Regions from separate parts of the Streptosporangium sp. NPDC003464 genome, predicted to be linked through region 3. Evidence: riboswitches for the same ligand, from Rfam matches in the RefSeq annotation. Region 3 holds a riboswitch; each other region holds the start of a gene.
The links. Region 3 has a riboswitch for cobalamin ahead of ACWDS7_RS42035 (ABC transporter substrate-binding protein). Riboswitches for the same ligand answer to the same signal wherever they lie in the genome.
Positions count from the first base shown of each region.

Region 1: another riboswitch for cobalamin. It lies ahead of bluB (5,6-dimethylbenzimidazole synthase); the one in region 3 lies ahead of ACWDS7_RS42035 (ABC transporter substrate-binding protein).
Region 2: another riboswitch for cobalamin. It lies ahead of ACWDS7_RS42640 (ribonucleoside-diphosphate reductase subunit alpha); the one in region 3 lies ahead of ACWDS7_RS42035 (ABC transporter substrate-binding protein).

Region 1 is NZ_JBSFPS010000034.1:19,653-30,732, forward strand. It holds gene ACWDS7_RS10670 (TetR/AcrR family transcriptional regulator) at 1-454, opposite strand, end outside; gene ACWDS7_RS10675 (FAD-dependent oxidoreductase) at 508-1,692, shown strand; gene ACWDS7_RS10680 (NAD-dependent epimerase/dehydratase family protein) at 2,288-3,163, opposite strand; gene ACWDS7_RS10685 (MarR family winged helix-turn-helix transcriptional regulator) at 3,295-3,831, shown strand; gene bluB (5,6-dimethylbenzimidazole synthase) at 4,016-4,714, opposite strand; cobalamin riboswitch at 4,747-4,946, opposite strand; gene ACWDS7_RS10695 (DUF6886 family protein) at 5,280-5,828, opposite strand; gene ACWDS7_RS10700 (MarR family winged helix-turn-helix transcriptional regulator) at 6,042-6,485, opposite strand; gene ACWDS7_RS10705 (type 1 glutamine amidotransferase family protein) at 6,482-7,099, opposite strand; gene ACWDS7_RS10710 (alcohol dehydrogenase catalytic domain-containing protein) at 7,413-7,718, shown strand; gene ACWDS7_RS10715 (alpha/beta fold hydrolase) at 7,718-8,410, shown strand; gene ACWDS7_RS10720 (TetR/AcrR family transcriptional regulator) at 8,684-9,331, shown strand; gene ACWDS7_RS10725 (pentapeptide repeat-containing protein) at 9,422-10,546, opposite strand; gene ACWDS7_RS10730 (hypothetical protein) at 10,882-11,080, opposite strand, start outside.
Region 2 is NZ_JBSFPS010000327.1:173-9,012, reverse strand. It holds gene glmS (glutamine--fructose-6-phosphate transaminase (isomerizing)) at 1-1,447, shown strand, start outside; gene ACWDS7_RS42645 (Bug family tripartite tricarboxylate transporter substrate binding protein) at 1,551-2,588, shown strand; cobalamin riboswitch at 2,587-2,786, shown strand; gene ACWDS7_RS42640 (ribonucleoside-diphosphate reductase subunit alpha) at 2,986-5,181, shown strand; gene ACWDS7_RS42635 (ribonucleotide-diphosphate reductase subunit beta) at 5,207-6,202, shown strand; gene ACWDS7_RS42630 (mechanosensitive ion channel family protein) at 6,263-7,318, shown strand; gene ACWDS7_RS42625 (hypothetical protein) at 8,182-8,775, shown strand; partial or broken gene ACWDS7_RS42620 (hypothetical protein) at 8,715-8,840, opposite strand, start outside.
Region 3 is NZ_JBSFPS010000316.1:94-9,685, forward strand. It holds gene ACWDS7_RS42025 (ABC transporter ATP-binding protein) at 283-1,080, opposite strand; gene ACWDS7_RS42030 (FecCD family ABC transporter permease) at 1,092-2,174, opposite strand; gene ACWDS7_RS42035 (ABC transporter substrate-binding protein) at 2,171-3,157, opposite strand; cobalamin riboswitch at 3,344-3,537, opposite strand; cobalamin riboswitch at 3,668-3,885, shown strand; gene ACWDS7_RS42040 (hypothetical protein) at 4,004-5,083, shown strand; gene ACWDS7_RS42045 (hypothetical protein) at 5,038-5,355, opposite strand; gene ACWDS7_RS42050 (hypothetical protein) at 5,717-6,400, opposite strand; gene ACWDS7_RS42055 (hypothetical protein) at 6,434-6,784, opposite strand; gene ACWDS7_RS42060 (VOC family protein) at 6,810-7,259, opposite strand; gene ACWDS7_RS42065 (FAD-dependent monooxygenase) at 7,271-8,515, opposite strand; gene ACWDS7_RS42070 (TetR/AcrR family transcriptional regulator C-terminal domain-containing protein) at 8,685-9,592, shown strand, end outside.

The DNA of each region.
Region 1 (11,080 bases), on a different contig from region 3:
CGGTGAAGTAGGCGCTGACGGTCTCCACGGCGCGCATGACGGTCTCGAGGTCGGCGAGGCCGTCGAAGGCGGCCAGCGTGGCCTCAGTCACGGCGAGGGCGTTCGGGCCCAAGGCCGGACGGCCGCCGAGCAGGTCGGCCAGCCATTCGTGACGGAGGGTGGCCTGCCTGGTGCGGTGGGCGCGGACGCGCAGCACCTCCCGCCAGTCACCGGGCTGCTCCTCGGGGAGGATCTCGGCGTGGACCTCGTCCACCATGAGGTCGAACAGCTCCTCCTTGGTGGAGATGTATCCGTACAGTCGCATCGGGCCGGCCTCCAGCCGGGCGGCGACCTTGCGCAACGACACCGCCTCCAGCCCGCCCTCGTCGGCCAGCGCGATGGCGGCGGCAACGATTCGCTCCCGGTCGAGCGGCGCGGGGCGAGTCGGCGGCTCCGGCCGATCCCACACAGTCATGGTTACATCGTACTGTTGCGATACGCCGTAATAGGGCAATACAGTGTATCGATATGAGACATCGTATCGCCGTGATTGGGGGCGGCCCCGCCGGCCTCACCTTCGCCCGCGTCCTGCACCGCCACGATCACCCCGTCACCGTCCTCGAACGCGACCCCGCCCCCGACTCCCGTCCTCCGGGCGGCACGCTGGACCTGCACGAAGGGATGGGCCAGCTCGCGCTGGGCAAGGCGGGGCTGCTGGCGGAGTTCCAGGCGCTGTCCCGGCCCGAGGGGCAGGCCATGCGCATCCTGGACGCGGACGGGACCGTCCTCCGCGACTGGCAACCCCGTCCGGGTGACCGGGCCAATCCCGAGATCGACCGCGGGCAGCTCCGTGACCTGCTGCTCGGCCCCCTGGACGTTCAGTGGGGGCGGGGCGTGACGGAGGTGGTGCCGGAGACCCGGGACGGCGTGCTGGTCCGTTTCGCGGACGGGCGAGAGGAGACGTTCGACCTCGTGGTCGGCGCGGACGGCGCCTGGTCCCGGGTCCGCCCGGCGGTCTCGTCCGCGACGCCGCACTACACCGGCGTCACCTTGGTCGAGACGTCCCTGGACGACGTCGACACCCGCCACCCCGACCTCGCCCGGCTGATCGGCGACGGTTCCATGGCTGTGTACGGCGTGAACCGCGGCCTCGTCGCCCAGCGCAACAGCGGCGGCCACGTCAAGGTGTACGCCCAGTTCCGCGCGCCGCTGGAGCGGCACACGGACCTGGACCGGCATATGGGCCTGAACCGGCGCGCGGGCCTGGACGCGGGCCTGGAGGCGAGCCTGGACCTGGCCGACGTCGAGGCCGTGCGATCAAGCCTGCTGGCTCTGTTCGACGGCTGGGCCGCTCCCGTCCTCGACCTCCTCCGCCACGGCACCGCTTTCGTCCGCCGCCCCCTCTACGCCCTGCCCGTGTCCCACACCTGGGCCCACGTCCCCGGGGTGACGCTACTGGGCGACGCCGCCCACCTGATGCCCCCATTGGGGGTGGGCGCGAACCTCGCGATGCTGGAAGGCGCCGAACTCGCCGAGTCCGTCGCCGCCGCCCCCGGGCCTGGCGATCTGGACGAGGCCGTCCGCGTCTTCGAGGAACAGATGTGGGCACGGGCCGGCGGGTGGGCGAAGATCACGATGGCCGGTCTGGAACGCCTCGTGAGCCCGGACCCCACCGAAGCCCTCGCCTTCTTCGACGAAATCCAGCCATCCTGACTGTCAAACGCGAGAGCACCGGCACCAGCAGCTCGCCACGGCTTCACGGGGCAGCACGGCACCGCCGCGGTTCCTTCCGGCAGATACCGGGCTCAGTCGAGACAGCCGAGATGCGGGCGATACCGGCCATGAGCGGATCTTGAAGGCGCCGGCCTGGGCAGACGGCAGCTCGCACATAGGGTTGAGCACCGCCCCGACTTCCGAGATTCCGCATCCCGGGGCATCGGAGAGGCTCCAGCCCGCTTCCGGGACTACGAACATGATCGGCTCGTGGCCGCTTCTGGCCGTATCTCGGCCGGACTTGTCGATCGCCCCAACCCCCTACGGGGCCGGCCCCGACGGGCGACCGTCACGGCCCCGCCACGACCCCCGGAAGACGGGACGCGGCCGGGGCCGGGGGTCGGGCTCGACGTCATGAGCAAGCGGCAGGTGGAGTTGATGGGCGGCCCGGGCCGGGATCGCCGGCTACGGCCGCCGGTCCGGGGGCGTGTGCACGCTGACCTGTCGCACGTCGGTGGTGCCGAAAACCTGGATGCTCCTGCCTTCTTCCCAGGTCAAGTGTTGTCGTGGTGCTGATCCCGGGGGTGCCGTCGTCCTACCGGTAGGAGCCCTCGGCGAGGTCGGCGATCGCGCCGTCGCGCTGGGGACGCCAGCCGAGCTTGTCGCGTGCGGCGTCGCCGCTGACGCTCTGGTCGAGGGCGAGGGCGTCGGCGAACAGGGCGCCGAGCGCCTCACGCGCCTGGTCAAGCGGCCAGCCCTGCGGTTCAGCCTGGACACCGGCGGCGCGTCCGGCCGCGGAGGCGAGGTCGCGGACGGCGACCGCGGTCTCGGCCACACCGTGCCAGAGCGACCCGGCGGGTGCCCGCTCCACCGCGGCGACGAACAGGTCGGCGAGGTCGTCGACGTGCACCATGGGCCAGCGCGCCGCCTCTTCCCCGACGAACCTCGGCGCCGCGTGTTCGCGGGCCAGGTTCACCAGGAGAGCGGGAATGCCGCCACCCCGGCCGTGCACGATGCCCGGGCGGATCACCAGGGCGCGCACACCGCTCTCGGCGGTGTCGAGCACCTGACGCTCGATCGTCGGCCGGTATCCCACGATCGGGATGGGATTGGCAGGGGTGTTCTCGTCAACGGGGCCGGGTCCGGTGGCTCCCAGCACCCAGACACCGCTGGTGTAGACGAAAGCCCGCCCGGTACCGCGCAGCGGATCCGTCAGCGCGGCGATCGCGGCGGCGTCAGTCTCGGCGTCTCCGGTGGGCGTCGCCATGTTGATCACAGCGTCTATGTCGGGGGTCACCGCCTGGGTGAGCGAACGCGGATCGGTCAGGTCGCCGACACGCTTTTCACGCCCGTTCTCCGGGCGGTCGTCGGTGGCGCGGGTCAGTTCGACGATCTGGTGTCCGGCCTCGTCCAGATGGTCCGCGACCGCCGAGCCGAGGTAACCGCCGGCACCGATAAGCAAGATCTTCATCAAAGTCTCCCCTCGAAAATTTCGATGTCGAAAACTTAAATCACGGTGTTCGCAAGTGTCAAATCCTTCGATGTCTAAGTGTTAGCCTCTGTGCAAAGCCACGCTCAGGACAGCTCAGGACAGGACTCACGATGACGACCGACGGACTCCACGACGGAGTGGACGTGATCATCAGCCAGTGGCAGACGGCGCGCCCCGATCTGGACTGCTCACCGATGGAGATCATCGGTCGCCTGTCCCGGGTCTCCCGCCTCCTCGAACGCGCCATCAGGGACCACTTGTCCGCGTACGACATCGAGCCCTGGGAGTTCGATGTGCTGGCCACCCTGCTGCGCTCCGGGCCGCCCCACGTCCTCAACGCCGGCGAACTCAGCACGGCGGCGATGGTCAGCTCGGCCGCCCTGACCAACCGCATCGACCGGCTCGAGAAAAAGGGCCTGGTCGACCGCGCCGTCGATCCGGCCCACCGGCGCCGCGTCCTGATCTCCCTCACCGATCAAGGGCTGAGCCTGGTCAACAGGCTCGTCGAGCATCACGTCGCCAACGAGCGGCGGCTCCTGGAGGGCCTGAGCTCCGCCGACCGCGACCAGATCACCGTGCTCCTGCGCCGCCTGCTCGTCTCCCTCGGCGACACGGGGCCGGACACCTCCGCCACCGGCGCATGCTGAGAACGCGTCGCGTCACCGTCTCGCAGCTGGTCGCCGAGGTGGGCGAGCCATCTGAACCGTGATCACACCGGCGTGACGCGACGCGTTTCCGGGCGGCCGGATCGCCGGTCATCCGCGAAAAGTCCTGAGAGGAACCCGCGAAGTCCCGAGAAGGCGGGGAAGGCCGTCGTCAATGGAGGAGCGTTCAGCTCATTCCCGTTCGATCGGGAGGCGTGGAGGAGCGTCCGGCTCGATCGGGATGAGGGCGGCCGTGGAGACCGGAACTCCAGCGGTCGTGGTGGACGGCGGCCCACAGGGGGCGCCGATCCCGCCAGCCGTTCCGCTCGAGGTCGGGGACGGTCTCCAGGTGGGTCACCGGCCCCACGCACAGCCACGCGACGGGGCGGATCGGCGCGGGGATGGCGAGAAGGTCGTTCAGGAACGGCTCGCGGTAGAACGACACCCAGCCGACACCGAGATTCTCGGCGGTGGCGGCCAGCCAGAGATTCTGGATGGCCAGGCACACCGAGTACAGGCCCGCGTCGGCGATGGCGTGGCGGCCGAGAACGGCGGGGCCGCCCCGATCCGGGTCATAGGTGACCACGATCGACAGTGTGGACTCCAGCACTCCTTCGATCTTGATCCGGGCGAACCGCCGTACGGCGGAGGCGTCAAGGGTCGCGGCGAAGACCGCGCGTTCATGCTGGACGTGTCCGTGGAACGCGGCGCGGACGGCGGGGTCGCGCACGACGATGAAGTCCCAGGGCTGGGAGAGGCCGACGCTGGGCGCGGCGTGGGCCGCCGACAGGATCCGGTGCAGGGCCTCGTCGGGGACGGGTTCACCGGTGAACTGCGCGCGCACGTCACGGCGGCGGTGGATGACGTCGTAAAGCTGGCTGTCCATGGGCAGGCTCCCGCTGCGTTCGTGCCCCTTTGCGGGGCTATGAGCGCAAGGCCGGTCTTCGGACTCCCGGATCGACGCCTGACCACCCGCCTTCCCAGCCCTCGCGGGCCAGTGGCTGCGCATGCGCGCGTGGGCGGCGGCTCCCCGGTCACCGCGGCGGGCCCGTGCCGGAATCACACCGGCTTCCCGATTCTCCTCACCGACGCGAGGCACCTTGCAACAGTTCGCCGCTCAGTACGCTAGCGGATTCCCGACCTCACCGCGCCGCTCACCCGGCGACGGCCAGGGATCATGCGATAAGGACCGTCCCCCCGGGCATTCCAGCGAAAGGGGAGACCACCGTACGGGGTGAGAGCCCCGCAGAACCTCCGTGTCCGCCGGCGTGCGGAAGAACGCCAGGAAAGCACCGGTGAGCACGACGATCACGAAGCAGGAGATGAGCAGCTCGTCCACCGACCTCTTACCGGACCACAAGTTTCCGATTCAATAGGCGTCGGAGCGCAACAGGTCAGCTAGCCGGAGTGTCAGTGGGGGAGCGACCACCGGGACGTGGGGGTCGGGGGCGTCAGCCTGTTCTGGCCGGCCTGGGGCGGGCATTGCGCAGGCGGATGCCGCTCCAGCCCAGAGAGCTGGTGGTCACCGCATCCCAGAACGCCCAGAGGTTGTCCAGCACTCTGAGCTGGATCCCGGCCTCCTCGTGCAGCTGGGGCAGACTGCCGACCGGTTCGGGCGGGCCGAGCGGTTCGACGGGCTCGGTGGCGACCATCGCGTTCGGCACCGGCTCACCGATCGGGACGAACTTCTCCGCGGGCAGGCGGTAGCCGTACAGGCGCACGGTCAAGAACGCCTCCAGCCAGCCGTACTCGATCGCATGGATGCGCCGCCCGCAGCCGGCACCGATGATCCGTTCCCGGTCGGCGTCCGTCGTGTCCGGCACGGTCCAGGCCATGGCGCGCGGGCACTGGCGGGGAAACCAGTAGTCGGGACAGCGATCGGCCGACACAGCCCACACATATGCCTCCGGCTCTTGTGCGGTGGTTGCCACGTGGGGGACAAACCGGGTGATCTCCGGGTCCTCGGAGAAGTGCAGAACTTGACCTGGTCTGGGCCGCATGACCCGTGTCTACCATCGTGGCCCAAGGGCGAATCCCTTCCCGGAAGGTCGGTGTGGCAGGGAGGGTGGAGCGCTGGTCGGCGGGGCGGCCGTCGCGCAGGTGGTCGGTGGGGACGCGCCAGGCGGTGAGGCGGACCTGGCGTCCGCCTTCGGCGGGGCCGTGGACGACGTACTCGCCGATCGGTTGGGGGACGGCGTGGGGCGATGTGACGCTCACTGACGAGTGACCTGGTCGAGGGCGGCGGAGAGCTGTTTGAGCGCCTCGATGACCTGCTTCAGCCCGTCGAGGCCGAGCTCGTCCACCACCCGGTCCGCCAGTGCTTCCAGGTCGGGGTCGATCCGCTCTATCGCGGCCATGCCCTTCGCGGTGGGCCGCAGCAGCTTGGCCCTGCGATGGGCGGGGTTGGGCTCGTACTCGGCCAGGCCCTGGTCCACCAGCAGATCGGCGGTCCGCTGCACGCCCTGCCTGGTCAGCCCGCGGAGCCGGGCGATCTCGGCCACGGACATGGGCTTGTCGGGGACCGCGCTCAGTACCTGCCACCAGGCGACGGTCATCCCCGCCGGCTTGGCGAGCGTGTCGCCGGCGCCGAGGAACTGCCCGTTGAGGCGGTAGACGGTGAGCGCGGCCTCCGACAGCAGATCTCCTGTCTTGCTCATATGTCCGATGGTGCCATCAGCGCTTCGAAGGCCGAGGCGTCGTTGTGTGCGAACAGCCGGTGCCAGGCGTCTAGCACCTGGGGGGTGTACAGGTCCAGCTTGGCGAAAATCTCGCGGGCGAAGTCGACCGGTGCGGTGGGGGTGCCCGTGATGAGGTCTCCGTCGGTCACGGCGGGCGCTTCGACGTAGCGCTCCGCGCCGCCGTAGCCCTGCTGCGCCTGCAGGTACGGCAGCGCGGCGCTGGTGTGGCCCCGAGTGTCGAAGATCCCTTCGCGAGCCAGCCCGGCCGTCGCGCCGCAGATGGCCGCGACCGGCACGCCCGCTTCCAGTAGGTCGTGGGCCTTGCGGGCGAAGGGGGAGAGTTCGTCGCCTTCGTCCCAGAGTGCGGCGCCGGGCAGGATGAGCATCGCCGCGTCCTTGATGGAGTCGAGCGAGACGTCGGGGGTGACGCGCAGGCCGCCCATGGTGGTGATCGGGTCGGTCGTGAGACCGACGGTGACGAGCTCGTAGCGGCCGGGTTCCCTGTGGTGGTGGCCGTTTCTGATGTGGGCGGTGGCGTGTCCGGTCTCCCAGTCCGCCATGGTCTCGTATACCGCGTGGTAGATCTTGTTCATGACAGCATCTTGTCATAATGACAATATGCTGTCAATGAGCCGCGAGAAGACGGATCCGGCCGAGGTGTGGGGGAGGGCGGCCATGGATCGATCTTTGAGCCGCTGAGCCGGGAAAACTGCACGACCTCACCGGAGGGCCGTACGGCTGGGGGTGTCGTCGCCGAGAGAGGCCGTCGTCGCGGATCGTCGTCTCTCGCTGGATCCGATGGATTCTCGCGACCCAGGCGCTCTCGGGTCGCCCTCTCCGCATTTACATACATGATGCATGTATGTATTGTCGTCGGCGTCACCATCACCTGAAGAAGGGGCGGTCATGCGGGCGATACAGCAGTCGGCGTGGGGAGAGGCCGAGACCATGGCGTTGGTCGAGGTGGAGGAGCCTGCGCCGGTGTTCGGCGAGGTGCTGGTCAGGGTCATGGCGGCCGCGGTCAATCCGGTGGACGTCTTCACGCGCCGGGGGCAGGCGTACAACCGGGTGCTCGACCTGCCGTTCATCAACGGCTGGGACGTCCAGACCGCCGCGTTCCTGCGCACCTTTCCCGATTACGGGGTGGAGCTCGAATATCTCGTCGCGGCGCGGCTCGCGGTCTGGCGCAAGCAGGCGAAGGCGGTGGCGTGATGACCACGTACGTGCTGGTTCATGGGGCCTGGCACGGCGGCTGGTGCTGGCGGCACGTGTCCGCGCGGTTGCGAGAGGCCGGCCATGAGGTCCACACTCCGACGCTGACCGGTCTCGGCGAGCGGGCCCACCTGGCCGGCCCCGAGATCGGCCTGCGGACGCACGTGGACGACCTGCTGGGCCTGCTGAGGTATGAGGATCTGCGGGATGTCGTGCTCGTCGGGCACAGTTACGCCGGCTTGGTCGTGCGCGAGGCCGCCGACCGTGTGCCGGAACGCGTCTCCCAGATCGTCATGGTCGACGCCTGGGCGGGCCGGGACGGGGAGTCGCTGGACGATCTGGCTCCCGCGTTCTTCCTCGACTGGATCGAGTCGGTCACCGTGGACGGCATGATCCCGCCCTCCCCGGCGGCCGCCGTCGGCGTGACGGAACCGGATCAGGTGGCATGGCTGGAGCCCCGGCTGACGGCCCACCCCCGGCGAACGTTCTCCGAGCCGGCCCGGCTGTCCGGGGCCGTCGACGCGATCGCGTGCCGAGCGGTGCTCTGCACACCCGGCGGCCCCATGCCGTTCGCGCGGCTGGCGGACGAGAACGGCTGGGCGGCGACCGTCCTGGACGTCGGCCACGACGCCATGGTCACCGCACCGCAGGTGCTGGCGGACATCCTGCTGCAGCACGCGTACACGTCCTGAGCCGGGCGCAGGCCATGCGGTCCGCCACCGAAGTGAGGATCGGCCACCTGCTGCCGGCCCGGCTCACGCTCGGCACCGCGACACTGCCGCCTCCGCTCCGGCATCCGATCTTGTCGCGCGTCGACCCGCCGCCTTGGACCGGCTCGCCGATGGGCGCCTGATCGCGGGCCAGGTCCCGTCGCTGCCTCACGTGCAGGGCCCGTGACGGCTGGGAAACACGTCCGCCGCGCATGTCCTTCTATCCTTGGGCGTAGAACAGGAGGAGATACGCGGGTGGCAGGGAACACGAGTGTGCGCCGGAGCCAGCACGAGCGCACCAAGGCGACCATGGGCGCGCTGGTGGCGGCGGCGCGCGAGCTGTTCATCGCCGATGGTTTCTCCGCCACCGCGGTGGACGCGATCTGTGCCAGGGCCGGCGTGACACGTGGCGCTTTCTACCATCACTTCAGTAACAAGGAGCACATCTTCCGCGAGGTCTACGCCGCCGACCAGAAGGACCTCGCATTGATCGTCCGGCAGGCGTTCCAGGCCCAGCCGGATCCGTGGGACGGGATGTCGGCGGGCTGCCGGCGCCTGCTGGAGGCATCCCTCGAACCCGCCGTACGCCAGATCACGCTGGTCGAGGCGCCGGGCGCGCTCGGCTGGTCTGCCATGCGAGACATCCAGGCCGGATGCAAGGAGCAGATGCGGCGCGGGCTGGCCATCGCGATCGAGGCCGGGTGCATCCCCGATCGGCCGTTGGACCCCGCCACCTCGCTGCTGTACGGGGGGATCTGCGAGAGCGCCCTGGACATCGCACGGGCCTCGGATCAGCGGGCCGCGTTGGAGGACTCGCTGGCCGAACTCGACCTGGTGCTCGCCGGCGTCGCTCACCGTTCTGCTCCAGGCTGCGCGCACAACGAGCAGCGGGGTGCCGTCTGACCGCGCGGTCCTCCAGCTCCAGCTCCGTGAGCCGCCGTCCCTCCTCGGTCAGCCGTTCCGCCCTACGACCGCCTCGGTGGACTCGCGCATTCACTCAGCCGGCCTGTCCCTGACTGCGAATTCGTCGTAGGTCCGGGGACGGACGGGTGGGAGTGGTCGCGGCCGGGCTGGTCCGATCAAGGAGGGTTCGAAACCGTCAGGCCAGACGGTGCTCTCGTCGAAAACCACCCGTTTCAGGGAGGCGCCGGTCAGCACGGCTCCGCTCAGAGTGGCTCCGCGGAGATCGCTGTAATCGAGGCGGGCGCCACGCAGGTTGGCGTTACGCAGGTCAGCTTTGCTCAGATCGGTGGCGCGCAGGTCGATGCCCTCGGCGATGATGCCGGTCAGGACGGCGTCACGTAAATCGGCCTGGTAGAGGACCGCGTCGGGGAGGACCGCCCCGGCCAGCCGTACTCCAGTCAGATCTGCACGGGTCAGATCGGCTCCGACGAGGGAGGATTCGGTGAGATCGCTGAAATGGAGATCCACATCCTGGAGCCGGGCGGAGGCGAGGTTGGCCTTGGGCAGGACCACCCGGTCCAGACCAAGCACCTGGCCTCTCACTGATTGGCGGCGGCCGAGAACGGTGAGTGCCGCGTGGAGGTCCGGAGCTCGGAGGGAGAGGTTGACCGAATCGTCGGGGGTCGCGGCCGTGTGCTGGGCGTCCTGGGCGTTTCTGTGAGGGTGGCGGGTGCGGGTGCCGATGAATGCGGTGAGGATCTCGCCGATGGTGCGGCGGTCAGCTGCGGAGGAGTGGGCGATGCGTTCCAGGGCGTAGATGCCGCCGAGTCGGACGTCCACGCTGGAATCGCCCAGGTGGGCGATCGCGGCGGCGAACGATTCGGTGGCCTGGCCGTGGCGGCTGAGCTGGAGCTGGCGCCAGGTGAGGTAGGCGCCCATCAGAAGCACCAGGCCGCCTACTCCCTGGAGCAGGGCTGTACGGATGTTGTTCACGGCGGCCGCGTAGTCGGCCGGCGGTTGCGCGGATCCCAGGTCCCAGGCGAGCAGGTGACGGGGGAGCAGGATGGCACAGGCCAAGGCGGCCATGCCCAGGAGTGCGGTGACGATGAAGGGAGCCGAGAGCCGCTGGCGCCAGGACGCGCCGACGCGGGCGATCTTGTCCGTTCGGATGGGGTGGCGGGGGAGCGGGGGCGTGCGGTCTTCGATGCGCGTCATGGCCTCACCGAGGGTCGGGCTAGGAGGGTTGCATCGGTCGAGGCTCCACTGTCTCGTGGAGTCAACTATCTCGTGGAGTCAACGCGTTCAATCTAGATCCACGTGGCTCACCGGACCACATGGTTGGGGTGCCGTTAAGAAACGCGTCGGCCCGCGAGAAGTCTGAGCGCAGGAATCAGCGGTAGGAATGATCATGGGCAGCTGTCGCAGACAGTGGGTGAGTGTCTGCGGCTTCTGGCCTCGCACTCCCTGCGGAGCATGGACGGGAGACCTTCGGGGATGGCTGACTCCGCATGGTCACCTGCGATAACGATCTCGGTTCGCCGTGCGAGCGATCACGCAGCGTACAACCGCATGATTCGGTTCCGATGTTCCTCAGCCCCCGGATCCTGCAGGTGGTGCGCGACCTCGGCACGGCCCGGGTGACCGACCTCGCGGAACGGCAGCGCCGACAGAGGCCGCATCGATCGACTCGGCAGCGGGGTCTGAATCCAGCCCTTGGCGTCCGCCGCCGATATGGCGCTGTACCAGGCG
Region 2 (8,840 bases), on a different contig from region 3:
GGTGCTGGCGCACCTGATCGCCCGGACCGTCGGGGAGACCGACTCGCTGGAGGAGGCGGTCCGGCTGGCGCTCAAGCGGATCGTCGGCACCTACGGCATCGCGGTGATCGACGCCCAGCGGCCCGGCGAGGTGGTGGTGGCCCGCAACGGCAGCCCGATCGTGCTGGGCATCGGCGAGAAGGAGATGTTCGCCGCCTCCGACGTGGCCGCGCTGGTCCGCTACACCCGCCAGGTGGTCCACCTGGAGGACGGGGAGCTGGCGGTGCTGAAGGCCGACGGCTTCCACACCTTCGCCAGCGACGCGCGCGAGACGGCCAAGGAGCCGCTGACCGTCGACTGGGAGGCCGGGCACTACGACACCGGCGGCTACGAGCACTACCTGCTCAAGGAGATCTCCGAGCAGCCCGACACCGTGGCCCGGACGCTGCGCGGACGGCTGGACGACCGCTTCCACATCGCCCACCTGGGCGGCCTCAACATGGACGCGCGCGAGACCCGGTCGTTCCGCCGGGTGAAGATCATCGGCTGTGGCTCCGCCTACTACTCGGGCCAGATCGGCGCCCAGCTCATCGAGGAGCTGGCCCGGATCCCGGCCGACGCCGAGCCGGCCAGCGAGTTCCGCTACCGCAGCCCGGTCGTGGAGCCCGACACCCTGTACGTGGCGATCAGCCAGTCGGGGGAGACCTACGACACCCTCGCCGCCGTCCAGGAGCTCAAGCGCAAGGGCGGCCGGGTGCTCGGCATCGTCAACACCGTCGGCAGCGCCATCGCCCGCGAGTGCGACGGCGGCGTCTACCTGCACGCCGGTCCCGAGGTCTCGGTGGCCAGCACCAAGGCGTTCACCTCGACCGCGGTGGCCTTCGCGCTGCTGGCGCTTCACCTGGGCCGGGTGCGCGACCTGTCCCCGGCCGACGGCCGCCGCATCTGCGAGGGCCTGCGCCGGCTGCCCGGCCAGATCAAGGAGATCCTCGCGCTGGAGCCGCAGATCAAGGAGCTGGCGCGCAAGTACGCCGACTCGCCGAGCATGATGTTCGTCGGCCGGGTCCGGGGCTACCCGGTGGCCCGCGAGGGCGCGCAGAAGCTCAAGGAGATCTCCTACGTGCACGCCGAGGCCTACCCGGCCAGCGAGCTCAAGCACGGGCCGCTGGCCCTGATCGGCCCGGAGATGCCGACCGTGGCGATCGTCCCCGACGACGAGCTGCTGGACAAGAACCTCACCACGCTCGGCGAGATCCGCGCGCGCGGCGGCCGGGTGCTCATGGTCGGTCACCGTACGGCCGACCCCAAGCTGGCCGACGACTGCGTCGTGGTGCCCAGGAACGAGACGGAGCTGGACCCGATCCTGCTGTCGATCCCGCTCCAGCTCCTGGCCTACCACGCGGCCGTGGCGCTGGAGCGGGATGTGGACAAGCCTCGCAACCTGGCCAAGAGCGTCACAGTGGAGTAGAGCCCCCCTGAGCTGCCTGATGGCAGTAAGACCCCCCAATGTGTGACACAAAGTGACGTGTCTGTAACCTGAAGTATTGGGGGGTCTGGGGGAAGGGGCGCTTATGTACCGTAGGCGGTTCTTCGCGCTCGCCCTGGGGGTCATGGTCGCCGGCGGCTGCGGTGGCTGCGGCGGGGCGGCGGACCCCCGCGTGCCGCTGGCGGGACGGCTGACCGTCATCGCGCCCGCCGCCCGCGGGCAGGGCTGGGACCGGGCCGCCCGCGCGCTGGCCGCGGTGCTGACCGGCGACGGGCTGGCGCGGAAGGTCGAGGTGGGCAACTACCCGGGCAGCCTGGGCGCCGCCGCGCTGGGGGCGTTCGCCGCCGCCCACGACCCGTTCACGTACGCGGGCAGGCTGCTGCTCACCGGGATGCCGATGGTGGCCGGCGCGGAGATCGCCAACACCGCCTCCGTGGTGGAGTCCACCACCCCCCTGGCCCGCCTGGTCGGCGACTGGGCGGCCCTGGTCGTCCCGGAGAACTCCCGCCTGCGCACCTTCGAGAACCTCGCCGCGGTGCTCCGCCGCGACCCGGCCGGGCTGACGGTGGGCGGCCGGATGGAGGGCGGCTCCGACCACGTGCTCTACGGCATGATCGGCAAGTGCCTGGGGGTGGACACCCGGCTGCTGGACTACGCCGGCTACTCCAGCGGGGCCGAGGGTGTGCACGCCCTCCACGACGGCAGGGTGGCCGCGCTGCTGGGCTCCGCCCGCTCCTTCGTGCCCGAGATCGCCGAGGGCCGGCTGCGGCCGCTGGTGGTCTCCTCCGCCGAGCGGATCGACGGGATCGACGCCCCGACGCTGATGGAGCTGGACGTCCGGCTGGAGTACACCGACTGGTGCGGCGTGCTCGGCCCCCGCGGCATGAGTTCCGACGACAGGGACGTGGCCGTCGCCCTGTGCGACCGCGTCGACGCCTCGTCCCGCTGGCGGGCGATCTGTGCGGCCAACGGCTGGAACCGGGTCTATCTGAGCGGGGACGACTTCCGCCAGTGGCTCGTCACGGAGACGCGCCGGACCCGGGAGGTGCTCGACGAGCTCGGACTGCTGAGCACCATCGGCACAAGCTGTTGGGGTAGTTGCGTCCGGCAGCACTACATGTAGGATCCTGCTCGTTGCTGGTTCGCCCCTCTGGGGGTGAGGCAAGAGGGAACCCGGTGAGATTCCGGGACTGCCCCGCAGCGGTGAACGGGAACGAAAGCCGTCATGGAGCACTGGGCGCACCTGCCTGGGAAGCGACGGCCGGTAGGCATGCGCCAGACGCCCGTGAGTCCGAAGACCTGCCGGCGACGTGTGGAGAGGGAGCCGAGCCGGGCACCGAGGGACGCGTGGAGCGGCCCGGAGCGTGCCGGGTGAGGCGGACCCGACCACGGAGATCGTTCAGGGCCTCGAGGGAGGGCCCGCGTGATGAGGCGGTCCGGCGTGCCCGGGGCCGTTCTCTGACGCGTGCGCCCTTCCGGCGAGAGCCGTACGGGGAATTCGAGCGCGCGAGGGGTAGCACGTGACACAGACCTTGGTCGACGTCGCCAAGGAGACCGGCAACGGCCCGGTCGACCGCCGGCTGGCCATCGAGGAGGCCGCCGCCCGGGTGATCGCCGACCCGGAGAACTCCAAGATCGCCGCCGGGCTGCTGGCGGAGCTGATCGCCGAGGAGGCCGCCGGGCACGGCGTCCGGACCTTCTCCGAGTCCGTCGCCGCGACCCACGCGGCCGGGCTGATCCAGGACGGGCTGGCCGCCTTCGTGGCCGCCAACGCCGCGGCGCTGGACGCGCTGGTGGACGGGGCGGCCGACGGCCGGTTCGAGTACTTCGGGCTGCGCACGGTCTACGACCGCTACCTGCTGCGCCACCCGCAGACCCGCAAGGTCCTGGAGCGCCCGCAGCACTTCTTCCTCCGGGTGGCCTGTGGCCTGTCGGAGACGGTGGAGGAGGCCGGCGAGCTCTACGCGCTCATGTCCACCCTGTCCTACCTGCCGAGCTCGCCCACCCTGTTCAACTCCGGCTCGCGCAGGCCCCAGCTGTCGTCCTGCTTCCTGCTCGACTCGCCCCGTGACGAGCTGGAGGCGATCTACGAGCGCTACGGGCAGGTCGCGCGGCTGTCGAAGTACGCCGGCGGGATCGGCATCTCCTGGACCCGGGTCCGCTCGCGGGGTTCGCTGATCCGGGGCACCAACGGCCACTCCAACGGCATCGTGCCGTGGCTGCGCACGCTGGACTCCAGCGTCGCCGCGGTCAACCAGGGCGGCCGCCGCAAGGGCGCGGCCTGCGTCTACCTGGAGACCTGGCACGCCGACATCGAGGAGTTCCTCGAACTGCGTGACAACACCGGCGAGGAGGCCCGCCGCACGCACAACCTGAACCTGGCCAACTGGATCCCCGACGAGTTCATGCGCCGGGTCGAGGCCGACGGCATGTGGTCGCTGTTCGACCCCAAGGAGGTCCCGCACCTCACCGACCTGTACGGCGCCGCCTTCGACGAGGCCTACCGGGCCGCCGAGGCCGAGGGCCGCTCCGTCAAGCAGATCCCGGCCCGGTCCCTGTACGGCCGGATGATGCGCACCCTGGCCCAGACCGGCAACGGCTGGATGACCTTCAAGGACGCCGCCAACCGGACCTCCAACCAGACGGCCCGCCCGGAGAACGTCATCCACCTGTCGAACCTCTGCACCGAGATCCTGGAGGTCACCAACGACGCCGAGACGGCCGTCTGCAACCTGGGCTCGATCAACCTCGCCGCCCACCTGGCCGGTCAGGACGTCGACTGGCCGCGGCTGCGCCGGACCGTCCGCACCGCCGTGCGGTTCCTGGACCGGACCATCGACCTGGGCTTCTACCCGACCCCGGAGGCCGAGGCGGCCAACCGGAAGTGGCGGCCGATCGGCCTGGGCGTGATGGGCCTGGCGGATGTGTTCTTCACGCTGCGGCTGCCGTTCGACTCCCCGCAGGCGCTGGAGCTGTCCACCCGCATCTCCGAAGAGATCGCGCTGGCCGCCTACGGCACCTCCGCGGACCTGGCCGTCGAGCGGGGGCGCCACCCCTCCTACGACGAGACCAGGGCCGCCGGCGGCGTGCTCCACCCCGACCACTACGGGGCCGGCGGCTCGCCGGAGTGGACGCGCCTCAGGGAGCGGATCGCCGAGACCGGCCTCCGCAACTCGTTGATGATCGCGATCGCGCCCACGGCCACCATCGCCTCCATCGCGGGCTGCTACGAGTGCATCGAGCCCCAGGTCTCCAACGTCTTCAAGCGCGAGACCCTGTCGGGAGAGTTCCTCCAGGTCAACCGCTATCTGGTCCGTGACCTGCAGGCCCGGGGCCGGTGGACCCCGCAGATCCGGGACGCGATCAAGCGGGCCGACGGCTCCGTCCAGGACGTCCCCGGCATGCCCGACGACCTCAAGGCGCTCTACCGGACCGCCTGGGAGCTGCCGCAGAAGGCGCTGATCGACCTGGCCGCGGCGCGCACGCCGTACATCGACCAGTCACAGTCGCTGAACCTGTTCATGGCCACGCCGACCATCGGCAAGCTCTCCTCGATGTACGCCTACGCGTGGAAGTCCGGCCTCAAGACCACCTACTACCTGCGCTCCCGGCCGGCGACCCGGATCGCGCAGACCACCGTGGCCCAGGCCGCGCCCGACCCGGAGGCCGTCGCGTGCTCGCTGGAGAACCCCGAGTACTGCGACGCCTGCCAGTAGCCACCTCCCCGAAAGGCACTCCCTGATGCTGCTCGACCCTGGCATGGACCTCACCCTGAGGCCCATGCGCTACCCGGAGTTCTACGAGCGCTACCGGGCCGCGATCCGCAACACCTGGACCGTCGAGGAGGTGGACCTCAACTCCGACCTGGCGGACCTGGCGAAGATGACGCCGGAGGAGCGCCACCTGATCAACCGCCTCGTCGCGTTCTTCGCGACCGGTGACTCGATCGTGGCCAACAACCTGGTGCTCAACCTCTACCAGCACGTCAACGCGCCCGAGGCGCGCCTGTATCTCAGCAGGCAGCTCTTCGAGGAGGCGGTGCACGTCCAGTTCTACCTGACCCTGCTGGACACCTACCTGCCCGACCACGACGAGCGGGTCAAGGCCTTCGCCGCGGTCGAGCACATCCCCTCGATCCGGGACAAGGCCGAGTTCTGCTTCCGGTGGATCGACTCGCTCGGCGGGCTCGACAGGCTGGAGTCGCAGGACGACCGGCGGGCGTTCCTGCTCAACCTGATCTGCTTCGCCGCGTGCATCGAGGGGCTGTTCTTCTACGGCGCCTTCGCCTACGTCTACTGGTTCCGCTCCAGGGGCCTGCTGGGCGGCCTGGCCACCGGGACGAACTGGGTCTTCCGCGACGAGTCCATGCACATGGAGTTCGCCTTCAGCGTGGTGGACACCGTGCGGGCCGAGGAGCCGGAGCTGTTCGACGACAAGCTCGGCGCGCAGGTCACCCAGATGATCGAGGAGGCGGTGGAGGCCGAGCTCGCCTTCGCGGCCGATCTGTGCGGTGACGGCCTGTCCGGGATGAGCGTGGGCCAGATGCGGCAGTACCTGGAGTACGTGGCCGACCAGCGCCTGGTCCGGCTCCGGCTCCCCGTCCGGTACGGCACCGCCAACCCGTTCGCGTTCATGGAGTTGCAGGACGTGCAGGAGTTGGCCAACTTCTTCGAACGGCGTGTCTCTGCCTATCAGGTAGCCGTTGAGGGGAATGTGACTTTCGACGAGGCGTTCTGATTACACGATGGATCCCCGGGCACGCCGTCTGGTAACGGACGACAAAGGGGGACGCCGTCAGTGTCCAGATGGATCATCCTGCTCGGTTCCATGCTGGCCGCCGCCGCGTGTGTGGAGATGGTGCGGCGGGCACTGAGATGGAGGTTGATCGGGGAGAAGTGGGTTCTCGCCGCTCCGCTCGTGCGCCGCTGCACCTGGCCCGGGTTCGCCACGGCGGTCGTGGTGACCGCCAACACGCTCTACCGGCCGAGCATGGCCGAGGGGCAGGTCGGCGGAGTGATCGACCAGATGCTCAGCCTGGCCATGATCGGGTGCGTCACCTGGCTGGTCATCCAGGCCGCCTACGCGGTCACCGACGTGGTCCTGGAGCGCCTGGTCGTCGTCCAGGGCGAGCGCAACCGGCGGGCCCGCCGGATCCGCACCCAGATCACCCTGGTCCGCCGGGTGGCCACGGCGGTGGTCGTCGTGCTGGCGATGGGCGCGATGCTCTTCACCTTCCCGCAGGTGCGCGCGCTCGGCGCCGGGCTGCTGGCCTCGGCCGGCATCGCCGGTGTGGTCGTCGGCGTCGCGGCCCAGTCCACCCTGGGCAACCTGCTCGCCGGGCTGCAACTGGCCTTCAGCGACGCGCTCCGGCTGGACGACGTCGTCGTGGTCGAGGACGAGTGGGGCCGGATCGAGGAGCTCACCCTCACCTACGTGGTGCTGCGCCTGTGGGACGAGCGCAGGCTGGTGCTGCCGGTCTCCTACTTCACGACCAATCCGTTCGAGAACTGGACCCGGCACGGCAGCCGGGTGATCGGCGCGGTGATCCTCCGCCTGGACTGGTCGGTCCCGGTGGAGGAGCTGCGCGCCGAGCTCTACCGCGCCCTGCGCGAGCACCCGCTCTGGGACCAGAAGGACTGGGTCCTCCAGGTCGTCGACACCCTCCCCGGCGGGCTGCTGGAGCTGCGCGCCCTGATGAGCGCCGCCGACTCGCCCAGTGCCTGGGACCTCAAGTGCGACATCCGCGAGCACATGGTGAAGTTCGTCCGGGAGAAATACCCCGAGTCGATGCCCCGCTTCCGGGTGGTGGAACAGCGCGAGCCGCTGTCCGGACTCGGGCTGGGGGAGCACTGAGGCCCGTCCGGCTCGACCGCCCCCTCGACGTCGCCGGGGCCGGCACCGCCAACGGGAGCAATGCCTCATCCGGGACTGCCTGTGGCCGTACATCCCCAGCCAGGAGTGGAAGACCGTCGCCTGAGAGGTCTCGCTGGTAACGCCGCGGGAAACAGCGGATACGCGGGTCAGCGACCCGCCGTCCGGGTGGTGTTCGAAGGCCCTTCGAGGGCTCCGACCCGCGTATCCGTCGGAAATCTCACCCGTACCGCCGGGACTCCTTGTCCTCGGCGGAGGTCTGCTCCGCGATCGGGCCGGCAGGCGCGGCCGCGGAGCGCGGGGCGGTGAGGGATTGCGGGTCCGAGGTCGGCCTGGGATCGAAGGTCGTCTCCGGCGCGGGGGTCGCGGTGGGTTGGGGGGTGGGGGTCGCGGTGGGTCGAGGGGTGGGGGTCGGGCACGCGCTCGGGGTGGGTGAGGGGGTCGGAACGGGTGAAGGGCACGCGGTGGGGGTCGCGGTGGGTTGAGGGGTGGGGGTTGGGCACGCGCTCGGGGTGGGTGAGGGGACGGGTGTCGGGGCTGGTGAGGGGCACGCGGTCGGGGCCGCCTGCGCGGGACCGGCCAAGCCCAATGGGCCGACCAGGACGGTCAGGGCCGCGGTCAGCGCGAGCACCACCGCAGACCAAGTGATCTTCTTGGTGTTCATGGCCCTCGATTCTGATGGGCCGCGACAGGCCTGGCGTCACCCGCGCGGGTGAGCGGTCGTGATCTACGTGATGACACGGCGCGGCCGGCACGCCGTCCGGAGCGGTCGTATTTACCTGACAGTGCGCAACATCTCCGAGGTTCCGCGCGTCGAAGTAGTCATGAACTCACGCACTGGACGCATGAGCAGCTTGAGGGCCCGCCGACTCCGAGCCTGGGTGAGCACCGCCGCCCTCGCCGCCTCACTGGCGACGATCCCGGGCGCAGGCGTCGCCGACGCGGCCACCGGGGAGAGCGCGCCGGCGCAGGCCACCGCCACCGCGGGGAAGACCGGCCAGGCCGCCGGCCGGCTCGACCGGGTCGACTGGGCGGCCGTGGTGGAGCCGGCGCTGAACTGTCCTGAGCCGGGGCCGGATGCCCCCTGGTACGTCGTGCGCGCCCGCGTCGCTGCCGTCGGCGACCTCACCCGTGACCGGCGGCGCGAGACCGTCGTCGTGTCGTCGTGCCCGAGCCCGACGTCGAGCAATCCCCTGACCGCCTTCGTCTACGACGGGGCCTCCGGCCGCTCGGCCCCCCACCTGCTCGGGAGGCTCGGCGGGAACCGCTACTTCAAGTCCCTGACGGCCACGATCGGCGACGGGCGGGTGCACCTGCGCGGCAGGGCGGTCAGCCGTCAGGCCCCCAACTGCTGCCCGGATCTGATCGTCAGCCAGACCTACGCGTGGAACGGCACGAAGTTCCGCAGAACAGCCGAGAAGGTGACCCGCATCTCCTGAGCCCATGCCCCGCATCTCGCCGGCTCGGTCATCCGCCGGATCTCGCCGATCCCGGCCTCGTCCTC
Region 3 (9,592 bases):
GGGGTCAGGAAGCCCCGTCGATCCACCGGCCCTCCTACGTTCTCCAGTGCCTTCACGGTACCCACCGGAGTCCACGGGGAGTCCAAAATGATGTGATCGTCGGTGCTGTCGGATCCGATGTCGATCGTGAAGAAGGAACCGAATTCCGCCCCCTTGCGCAAGGCGTTCAGAATCAACTTTGGAGGAGCCGGTCGAAGTGATTCCATAGCGCTGCTGCTCCATTCATAAAAATCGCACAGCGAAGAAGCCGGACGACGTTCCCGGCGAACTCGAAAAGAAAGGTCAGGTCATCGGATGGCTCCCTCCGGTGGTCAACGTCACATGGGGGATGCCGGTCCGCGGGTGTGCGGAGACCTCGGCGTCGACCCGGTAGACGTCCCTGAACAGCGCCGGTGTCAGCACCTCGTGTGGAGTCCCCAGCGCCACGACCTCGCCCGCGTGCATGACACAGATGCGGTCGCAGAACGCGGCAGCCAGGTTGAGATCGTGCAGCGCGATCACCGCGGTGACCCCGAGGCCGCGTACCAGGCGCAGCGCGTCGAGCTGGTGGCGCAGGTCCAGATGGTTGGTCGGCTCGTCCAGCACCATCGTCCCCGGCCGTTGCGCCAGTGCTCGGGCGATGAGCACCCGCTGCTTCTCCCCGCCCGACAGCCGGTCGAAGGGCGCGTACGCCAGATCGGCCACGTCCAGGCGTTCCAGGGCGTCGGCGATGATCGCCCGGTCGTCGGGGGCGTCCCCGTCGAAGGCGCGCTTGTGCGGGGTACGGCCCATGGCCACCACGTCGTAGACGCTCAGCTCGAAGTCGCCGCCGCTCTCCTGCAGCACCGCCGCCAGCCTGCGGGCCAGCCACCTGCCCGGCATCCGCCACACGTCGTGCCCGTCGAGGAGCACCTGACCGGAGGTGGGGCGCTGCGCCCGGTACAGGGTGCGCAGCAGGGTCGACTTCCCGGCGCCGTTAGGACCGGCCAGGCCGAGCACCTCACCGGAGGGCACCTCCAGCGTCACATCGCGCACGAGGTCCTTGCCGTCGATGCGCACCGAAACCTGCCGTACGGCCAGCGCGGCCGCCCGCTCCGTCATCGCCTCTTCCGTCACGACCGCCTCCGCATCAGCCACAGGAAGAACGGCCCGCCCACCAGCGCCGTGATGATCCCCACGGGGATCTCCTCGGGGGCGATCAGCGTCCGCGCGACCAGGTCGGCCACGATGAGGAACGCCGCCCCGAGCAGCGCCGTGGCCGGCAGCGCCCGCCGGTGGTCGGCCCCGACGAACAGCCGTACGACGTGAGGCATGATCAGCCCGACGAACCCGATGGCGCCGCTGACCGCGACGATGGCGCCGATCATCACGGCCACCAGCACGAACAGCGCCGCCCTGAACCGGTGCACGTCCAGCCCCAGGGAGGCAGCCGCCTCCTCCCCGGCCAGCAGCAGGTTCAGCGGGCGGGAGACGCCCAGCAGGACGACGGTGCCCACCAGCACGGCCGCCGCGGGCACCCACACCATCGTCCACGTCGTCCCCGCCAGGCCACCCAGCATCCAGCGCACAGCCGACTGCGTCTTGTGCGGGTCACTGGAGGTCACCAGCAGGAAGCTGGCGACCGCCGACAGCACCTCGGCCATCGCCACCCCGGCCAGCACCAGGCGCACCGTGGTCATCCGCCCGCCCGACCGGGCCAGGAAGTAGACCGCGACCAGCGCCGCCAGCGCCCCCGCGAACGCGGCGACCGGCAGCGAGAACGCCCCGAAGAAGGTCAGACCGAACACCACCACGGCCACCGCGCCGACGCTGGCCCCCGAGGAGACGCCCAGCAGCATCGGATCGGCCAGCGGGTTGCGCACCAGCGCCTGCAACGCCATCCCGCAGACCGACAACCCCGCGCCGATGACCCCGCACAGCAGCACACGCGGCAGCCGTACGTCCATGACGATGGTCTCCCGGACCGGAGCCCAGACCGGCTCGGCCAGCGCGGGATGGAGCCGGTGCAACAAGATGCCCCACACCTGCCCGGCGGGCAGGCTGATCGACCCGGCCGCGATCCCCGCCGTGGCCGCCCCGCCCAGCAACAGCGCGCACAACAGCAGCACCAGCGGGTACGGCAGGCCAGGGCGCCGCGCGAGAGGTGCGGTGGCTCGGGCGTCGGCGGTCCGGGAGACCTTGGTCAGCTCGCTCACTTGAACCGGCCGGCATGGATCTGCCGGGCCAGCGACTCCACCGCCGACGGCGCCCGGACCCCGAGCACGACCGACGACAGCGGCAGCACCGCGAACCGCTGCTCCTTGATCGCCGGCACGTCCGCGAGCGCCGGGTTCGACAGCAGGAACCTCTTCTTGTCGGCCACCGACTGGTCGCCGTAGTCGTAGATGACGATCCAGTCGGGCGCCCGCTCGGCGACCTGCTCGAACGACACGTCACCCCACGCCTTGTCCACGTCGGCGAACAGGTTCCGCGCGCCCGCCAGCGTGATGACGTCGTTGCCGACGCCCTTGCCGCCGGCGGTGAACGCGGTCTTGTCACCGCTGTCGTAGACGAACAGCTTGACCGGGCTCACCCCGGCGAGCTTCTCCTTGACCTGTGCCAGTGGCGCGCGCAGGCGGGTGATGAGGGAATCGGCCCGATCGCGCACACCGAAGATCGCGGCGACGTTGTGGATCTCCTGGTCCATCAGGTCCAGGGTCACCGGGCCGGTCGGGCAGTCCTCGATGTTGAGGTAGGTGTCGATCCCGGCCTTGCCCAGCGCGTCGCGGCTGCGGCCCTCCTTCTCGTCGAAGGTGCTGGAGAAGCCGCCGTAGACGAAGTCGGGCTCGGCAGCCAGCAGCGCCTCGTGAGAGGGGTACCCCTTGGCGAGCACCTTGATCCCGTTGTAGGCGGCCTGGTACTCGGGAAGGATCTTGTCATCGAGGTAGCCGGTGCCGATCATCGCCTGCTGCAGCCCCAGCGCCAGCATCACCTCGGTGGCGTGCTGGTTGAGCGAGACCGCCCGCCGCGGCGGGCGCTCGTACGTCGTCTTGACGCCGCAGTTGTCGATGGTGACCGGGAACCCCGCGACCGGTGCGGTGGACGCCGCGGCGGAGGCCTTGACCTCAGCGGGCGCGCCGCCGCAGCCGGCGAGGAGTACGGCGGAGAGCAGCAGGGACAAAGGGCGTCTGCCCGTCATGGATGGTTCCTCTCACGGAATCTGCACCATGGGGCGGTCCTGTCGGAAGGCGGCGGAAACCGGCCCGGGAGACGTCTCCGGGCACGCGTCGGCGCACCGGCCACGCGGCACCGCCGCGCGGCGCGCTGTTCATCGGCCCATCGGGCACGCCGACCCGCTCCTCTCCGGGGAGATCCGCCCCAGTTCTGTCGAGGAGGCGACCGCGTGAGTCTCCTGGCTCTCGGGTCGAGGCTCGTCCCCGCCTTCCCACCCCGGAGTGGGGCAGTGGCCGTATGGGGATCCGCTCGCCGATCACAGTGGCGGTACCGCGCCGGATTCACACCGGCTTCCTCGACCGCGCTCGCCTTTCCGTCATCATTACACGAAGCCATCAATTCACTGAATACCGGTGATGTGGTGAATCCCATTCGGAGCACCGCACGGTTCTTCTCAGCCGGTCAGCGCGACGGAGGCGCCCGTTCGACCGGCCTACCCTTACGACGGCGGTGTCCGCTCAGCGCACCGGCTGGCTAGAATCCCGCTGTGGATGGTTCGTCCGTGCCCGACCGGGTGCGGACGTCGTAAGAGGGAATCCGGTGGGAATCCGGGACTGCCCCGCAGCGGTGAGTGGGAACGACCGCCGTCATACGCACTGGGCCTGTGGCCTGGGAAGCGACGGTCAGTAGGTCACGCCTTGTTCAGGTGTGGTGCCCGCGAGTCCGAAGACCTGCCTTCCGCCCGTGCACCGACCGGTGCGCGGTGGTTCGCGGCCTCGTGGGAGGGCCTGGGACGCGCCCGCAGGACCTGCCTGCTGTGCGCTTCTTCCTCCTGCCCGGCCGCATCCTGGCAATAGCGAGGGAAGCTGCCATGACAACGACGACCCTCGGGTATCCGCGCATCGGCGCGCACCGAGAGCTCAAATTCGTCACCGAGGAGTACTGGGCCGGGCGCGTCGGCGAAGAGGAACTGCAGTCCACGGCCTCGACGCTGCGGCGGGCGGTGTGGACCGAGCTGCGGGACTCCGGCCTGGGGACGATCCCGTCGAACACCTTCTCCTTCTACGATCACGTGCTGGACACCAGCGTCATGGTCGACGCGGTCCCCGACCGGTACCGGGCGCTGTCCGGCCTGGAGCGGTATTTCGCGATGGCGCGCGGCACCGCAGACATCCCGGCGCTGGAGATGACCAAGTGGTTCGACACCAACTACCACTACATCGTCCCCGAGCTGTCCCTGGACGCCCGGTTCCGGCTCGCCGACGGCGCGCAGGCGAAGCCCGTGGCCGAGTACCTCGAGGCCAAGACCCTGGGGGTCGAGACCCGGCCGGTGCTGGTCGGCCCGCTGACCTACCTTCTGCTGGCCAAGGCCGCGCCGGGCTCGCCTGAGGGGTTCGTGCCGCTGGATCTGCTGGGCGCCCTGGTGGAGGTCTATGCCGAGCTGCTGGAGCGGCTCGCTGGAGCCGGCGCGCAGTGGGTGCAGCTGGACGAGCCGGCACTGGCCGGGGATCTCGGCGCGCGGGAGGTCGAAGCACTCGAGCGGGCCTACCGCCGCCTGGGCGGGCTGTCCAGCCGCCCGAAGATCCTGCTGGCCACCTACTTCGGCACCGTCGCGGCCGAGGCGTTGAAGGTGGTCGCCTCCACCGCGGTCGAGGCGATCGGGCTGGACTTCGTCACTCGCCCGGACACCCTGGAGGTGGCGGCCTCAGCGCGGAGGTCGCGGGTCTCCTACCGGGCCGCAGCCACCTCCGCCGTGGCTTCGGTCAGCCGCACCTCCAGGGCCGTGCTGTGCGTGCGTTCCTGCGCCAGCCGCTCCCCGGCGGCGACGGCCTCGGCCAGTGCGCGAGTCAGCTCGCCCTCGCGCGCCGCTAGGCGCTCGCCCTGCTCAGCAGCCGCTTGGCGCAGTCAGTCCGCCTCCGCGCGTAGCGTGTCGCGCTCGGCGCGGGCCTGATCTGCGTCCTTTTCCGTCGCGACGCGTGCCTCGGCGTGCTCGCGAACCTCGCGCAGCGCCTGACGTTCGGTGGCGGCCGCGGCGGCGCGCTGATCGGTAGCCTCGGTCCGCTCGTCGGCCCGCTCGGCGCTGCGCTCCAGCAGCCCGTCGCGCAGCTCGGTCAGCAACCGCAGCTGCGCGGCGCCGACGGCGATCCGTTCGCGCAGGGCCGGGGTGTGCTGAGCATCCAATTCGCGTAATCGGGCCTGCTGTGCGACCACGGCGGCTTCCACCTCTAGTCCTCCCGCCGCCGGCCTCTGGGTGTGAGCTGCACCAGGCCGTGGCGCACCAGCACCCGGTGCACCGTCGCCCGGGACGGCACCTGTCTGGAAGCAGCGAAGATGACAGTAGGACCTGCGTTTGACCTGGGCACTGTCAGTTAGATGGATATCGAAATACCCGCGTCTATGGCATCGAAGTTGACAGTATGGAGCCGAAGATCAACTGCCTTGCCCGTGCCCTCCGACAGGAGCGCGTACTTGCGGCCGGCGGACTTGGCGGTCGCGGGTTCGGCCGCGTGCGCCTGGGGGGTGTGGGAGAGGAAAAAGGTCAGGAGTAAGGCAAGGAGCACCGAGATAGAGCGGGCTTTCGTCCTCATCTACCATCCAGCGGTCGTGGTGGCGCCGACCCGGCGATCTTACGCCGGGGCCGCGGTCGCCGGATATGCCGTCCGAGGGCCGACAGCAGAACGACCTCCAGGCAGATGGTGATCAGCCCGATGACGGCACTGGTGGCTGAGGCGGGCATCATGAACGCCGTGTGGGAGGCGAGGATGCCTCCGATCAGCCAGAGGCGATGGCTGTCGGCCCAGTCGCCCGACCGCCGCCGGCGCAGGACCAGCCAGCCGAACGGGATCGCGGTCATCGCCCCGGCGAACAGTCGAAGTGGCGGCGACATCATGTCGCCGAACAGCAGGTCCGGTCCGAGACCGAGCGGCAGCAGCGTGGTCAGGAAGGCCATCGTCAGATACCCCGCGACGATGCCGACCACGACGGGCCGTGGGGCCCGCCGGTCGCTTCGGACCCCGTCCGGCGACCGGCGCCGGGGCAGCACGCGCAGGGCCGGCCAGGCCAGCAGCGCGATCATCAGCAGGTAGGCGACGGTCCATCCCCACGGGGTCTGATTGCCGGGGTCCTCGGTGGCCGAGATGACGACTCTCAGCCCGAGCACACCGGCTACGGCCAATGCGCCGGTGACGATGAACCCGCCGGTGCGCAGATAGCTCTGATCGCGCAGGCGCGGGAAGAGCAGGTTGGTGATCGCGACGGGCAGGAGCACGCTGAGCGCGACGTGGACGCCGCTCTGTGACTCCTAATAGGTCCAGTTGATGCCGAGGGCGCGCAGGCCCCAGTCGGCGGCGCCGTACATGTGCGGGCTGGTCAGGGCCTGCAGACCGGGTCCGTCCTCGGCTACCTGATAGGCCAGGCCGAGCACCACCAGGCTGGTCCATCCGCCGCCGGCCCGCGCGACCGCCTCGCGGACGAGCAGGACGCCGGCGCCGTACATCACCAGCAACAGCGGCAGGAGCAGCCAGGTGAACGGGACGGCGACCGCTGAGAACGTCGGCTGCGCGCAGAACGTCGTCAGCAGCGCCAAGGTCCACGCGGCACGCAGGCGGTCGCGGCCGGGCCGGGAGCGGCCCGGCCGGATGTCCGTGCGCATCGCTTGCTCTGCCCGTACGCGCTGATCACCGGTCATGGGCGTCGGCCAGTCCCTGAATGTCGATCTTGGTCATGGCGTGCAGGGCGGTGAGGACGCGTTCGGCGGCCTCCGGTTCGGCGCCTTGGAGGAGCTCCCGCAGGGCCGTGGGCATGACCTGCCAGGTCACCCCGAAACGATCGACCAGGGAGCCACCCGGCCCCTCTTCGCCGCCATCGGTGAGGCCCGCCCAGAGGGTGTCCACCTCCTCCTGGCCGTCGCACTCCACGTACATCGACAAGGCCCTGGTGAAGGGATACCGGGACCCACCGTTGTGAGCGATGTAACGCTGACCGGCCATTTGGAAGACGACGGTCATGACGCGACCGTCCGCGGTGCGCTCGATGTCGATGATCCCGGAATCGGCGAACAGTGCAGTGTAGGAGGTGGCCGCGGCTTCGGCTTGGCCGTCGAACCACAGGAAGGTGCTGACGCGCATGGTGCTCTCCTTCAGTGCTTGATGGACCGGTGGGGTGCCGGATCGGCGTAGTCGTCGAGCGCGACGGTGTCGGCCACCGACTCCAGACCTCGGCTGACCAGGCGTTTGGGCAGGTAGCGCACGAGTCGTACGGACTGGTTCCGCAGCCACATCTGTGCCCGCGTGTCCGGCATCAGGCCACCGTCGCCGGCGGTCCGGGCGAAGTGCTGGGCCCGGTCGACGAACTCGCGCATGCCCCTCTCGTACGCGGCATAGGCCACCCGCTGGTCGCCCCTGGCCTTGAACAGTTCACCGGCGAGCACGTAGGCGCCGACCAGGGCGAGGCTGGTGCCGATCCCGGACATGGGAGAGGCGCAGAAGGCGGAGTCCCCCACCAGCACGGTCCGGCGGGTCGACCAGGTGCCGACCTGCACCTGCTCGACCCGGTCGAAGTAGAAGTCGGACGCGTCCCAGATCTGCGGCAGGAAAGCGGGGACCTCCCATCCCGCGTGCTCGAAGGTGCGCGCGACGACTTGCTTCTGCGCGGCGACGTCTCGCCGGTCGAACTCGAGCCCGGGGGCACGGAAGAAGAACCCCGCGAGGGCCCTGCCCGGCTCGGTCAGCGGACGCAGGCCCGCTGTTCTGCCGGCACGGCCGTCACCACCGGGCATGGTGTACATGAGTTGCCAGCCGTCCAGATCCACCTCGGACGTGACGGAGAAGAGCGCGATGAAGGAGCCGAGGTCGCGGACGTAACGGTCCTCGGGGCCGAACGTCAGCCGGCGCACGCTGGAATGGACGCCGTCCGCGCCGACGAGCAGATCGAACCGCCTGGAGACCCCCTTCTCGAATGCCACTGTGATGCCGTCCTCGTCCTGCAGCACGTCGGTGATCGCGTCGTCGAAGACGTACTCGACGTCGTCGCGGATCGCCTCGTGGAGGATCCGGGCCAGGTCGGTGCGCAGGAGCGCCCACTCGGCGACCGGCCCGCCGGACGGCCCGAACACGTCGGTGCCCAGGCTCGCCACCCGCTTGCCGCTTTCGTCGATGAAGGCCATGCCGCGGGCTCCGATGCGAGCGTGGCGGATCTGCGGAACGAGGCCCATGCGTTCGATCACCTGCCGCGCGGTGCCCCGGATGTCGACGGCGTGACCGCCCGTGCGAGGCGCCGGCGCACGCTCCACCACCGTCGGCCGGAATCCGTACCGGCGTAGCCAGTACGCCAGAGCCGCCCCGGCGATGCCGCCCCCTGACACGAGGATGTCCCTGTTCTTCATTCGTCCTTCCCCCACGTTCGTGACTACGGCGTATCTTCGCCTTGTGCGTACACCGTATGGGCACGGTAAGGGCGTGGAAGCACGTTCGAGAGCAAAAGTGAACTAGTGCAAGCGACAAAGTGAACTAGTACGCTATACCTGCCATGTCCCCGTCGGACCGGAGGATCACGTGCCATCGACGCAGCGCCCGGAGCCGCCCTACCGGGCGATCGTCGCGGAGATCCGCTCCTGGATCGACGGCGGCGATCTCCGCCCCGGCGACCGAGTGCCGTCCATCCGGGCCATCGCGCAGCGGTGGGGCGTCGCGATCGCGACCGCGACCAAGGTGACGGCCGCTCTGCGCGAGGAGGGCCTCGTTGAGACGAAGGGCGGTTCGGGCACAGTGGTCAGCTCCCAGGCCGGCCGTCGGCCCGCTCGCCCGCAGCACCGCGACACCACGGCCGCGCGACAGGCCGAATCGGCCGACCAGGAGATGCTCCGGACGCGCATCCTCCGCGCCGCCGTTGACCTCGCTGACACCGAGGGGCTGCACGCGCTGTCGATGCGCCGGCTCGCGGCCAAGCTGGAGCTCGGGCCGATGTCCCTGTACCGGCATGTCACCGGGAAGGAGGAACTGCTGGTCCAGATGGCCGACATCGTGTTCGGCGACCTCGATCTGCCCGAGCGCGGACCGCAGGGGTGGCGCGCCAAGCTCGAACTAGTCGCCCGTCAGCAATGGCGGCTCTGTCGGCGGCACGTGTGGCTGCCCCATGTCGTCTCGTTCACCCGGCCCGTTCTGGCCCCCAACATGATGGCCCACACCGAGTGGACCCTGCGGGCGCTCGAGGAGCTCCATCTCCCCATGGACGTCCGGTTCCAGGAGACGCTCACCCTGCACGCGCTCGTCGTCACCGTCGGGCTGTCCAAGGCAGCCGAGGCCGAGGCCGAGCGGAACACGGGCATGACCTTGCAGCGCTGGTCGGAAGCCGAGCGCTCGCGCCGGCAGGAGCTCCTCGCCGACGGAAGATTCCCCCTCCTGGCGACGATCTCGGGCGATGCGGCGCCCGATCTGGACGTCTTGTTCGAGTACGGCCTGGC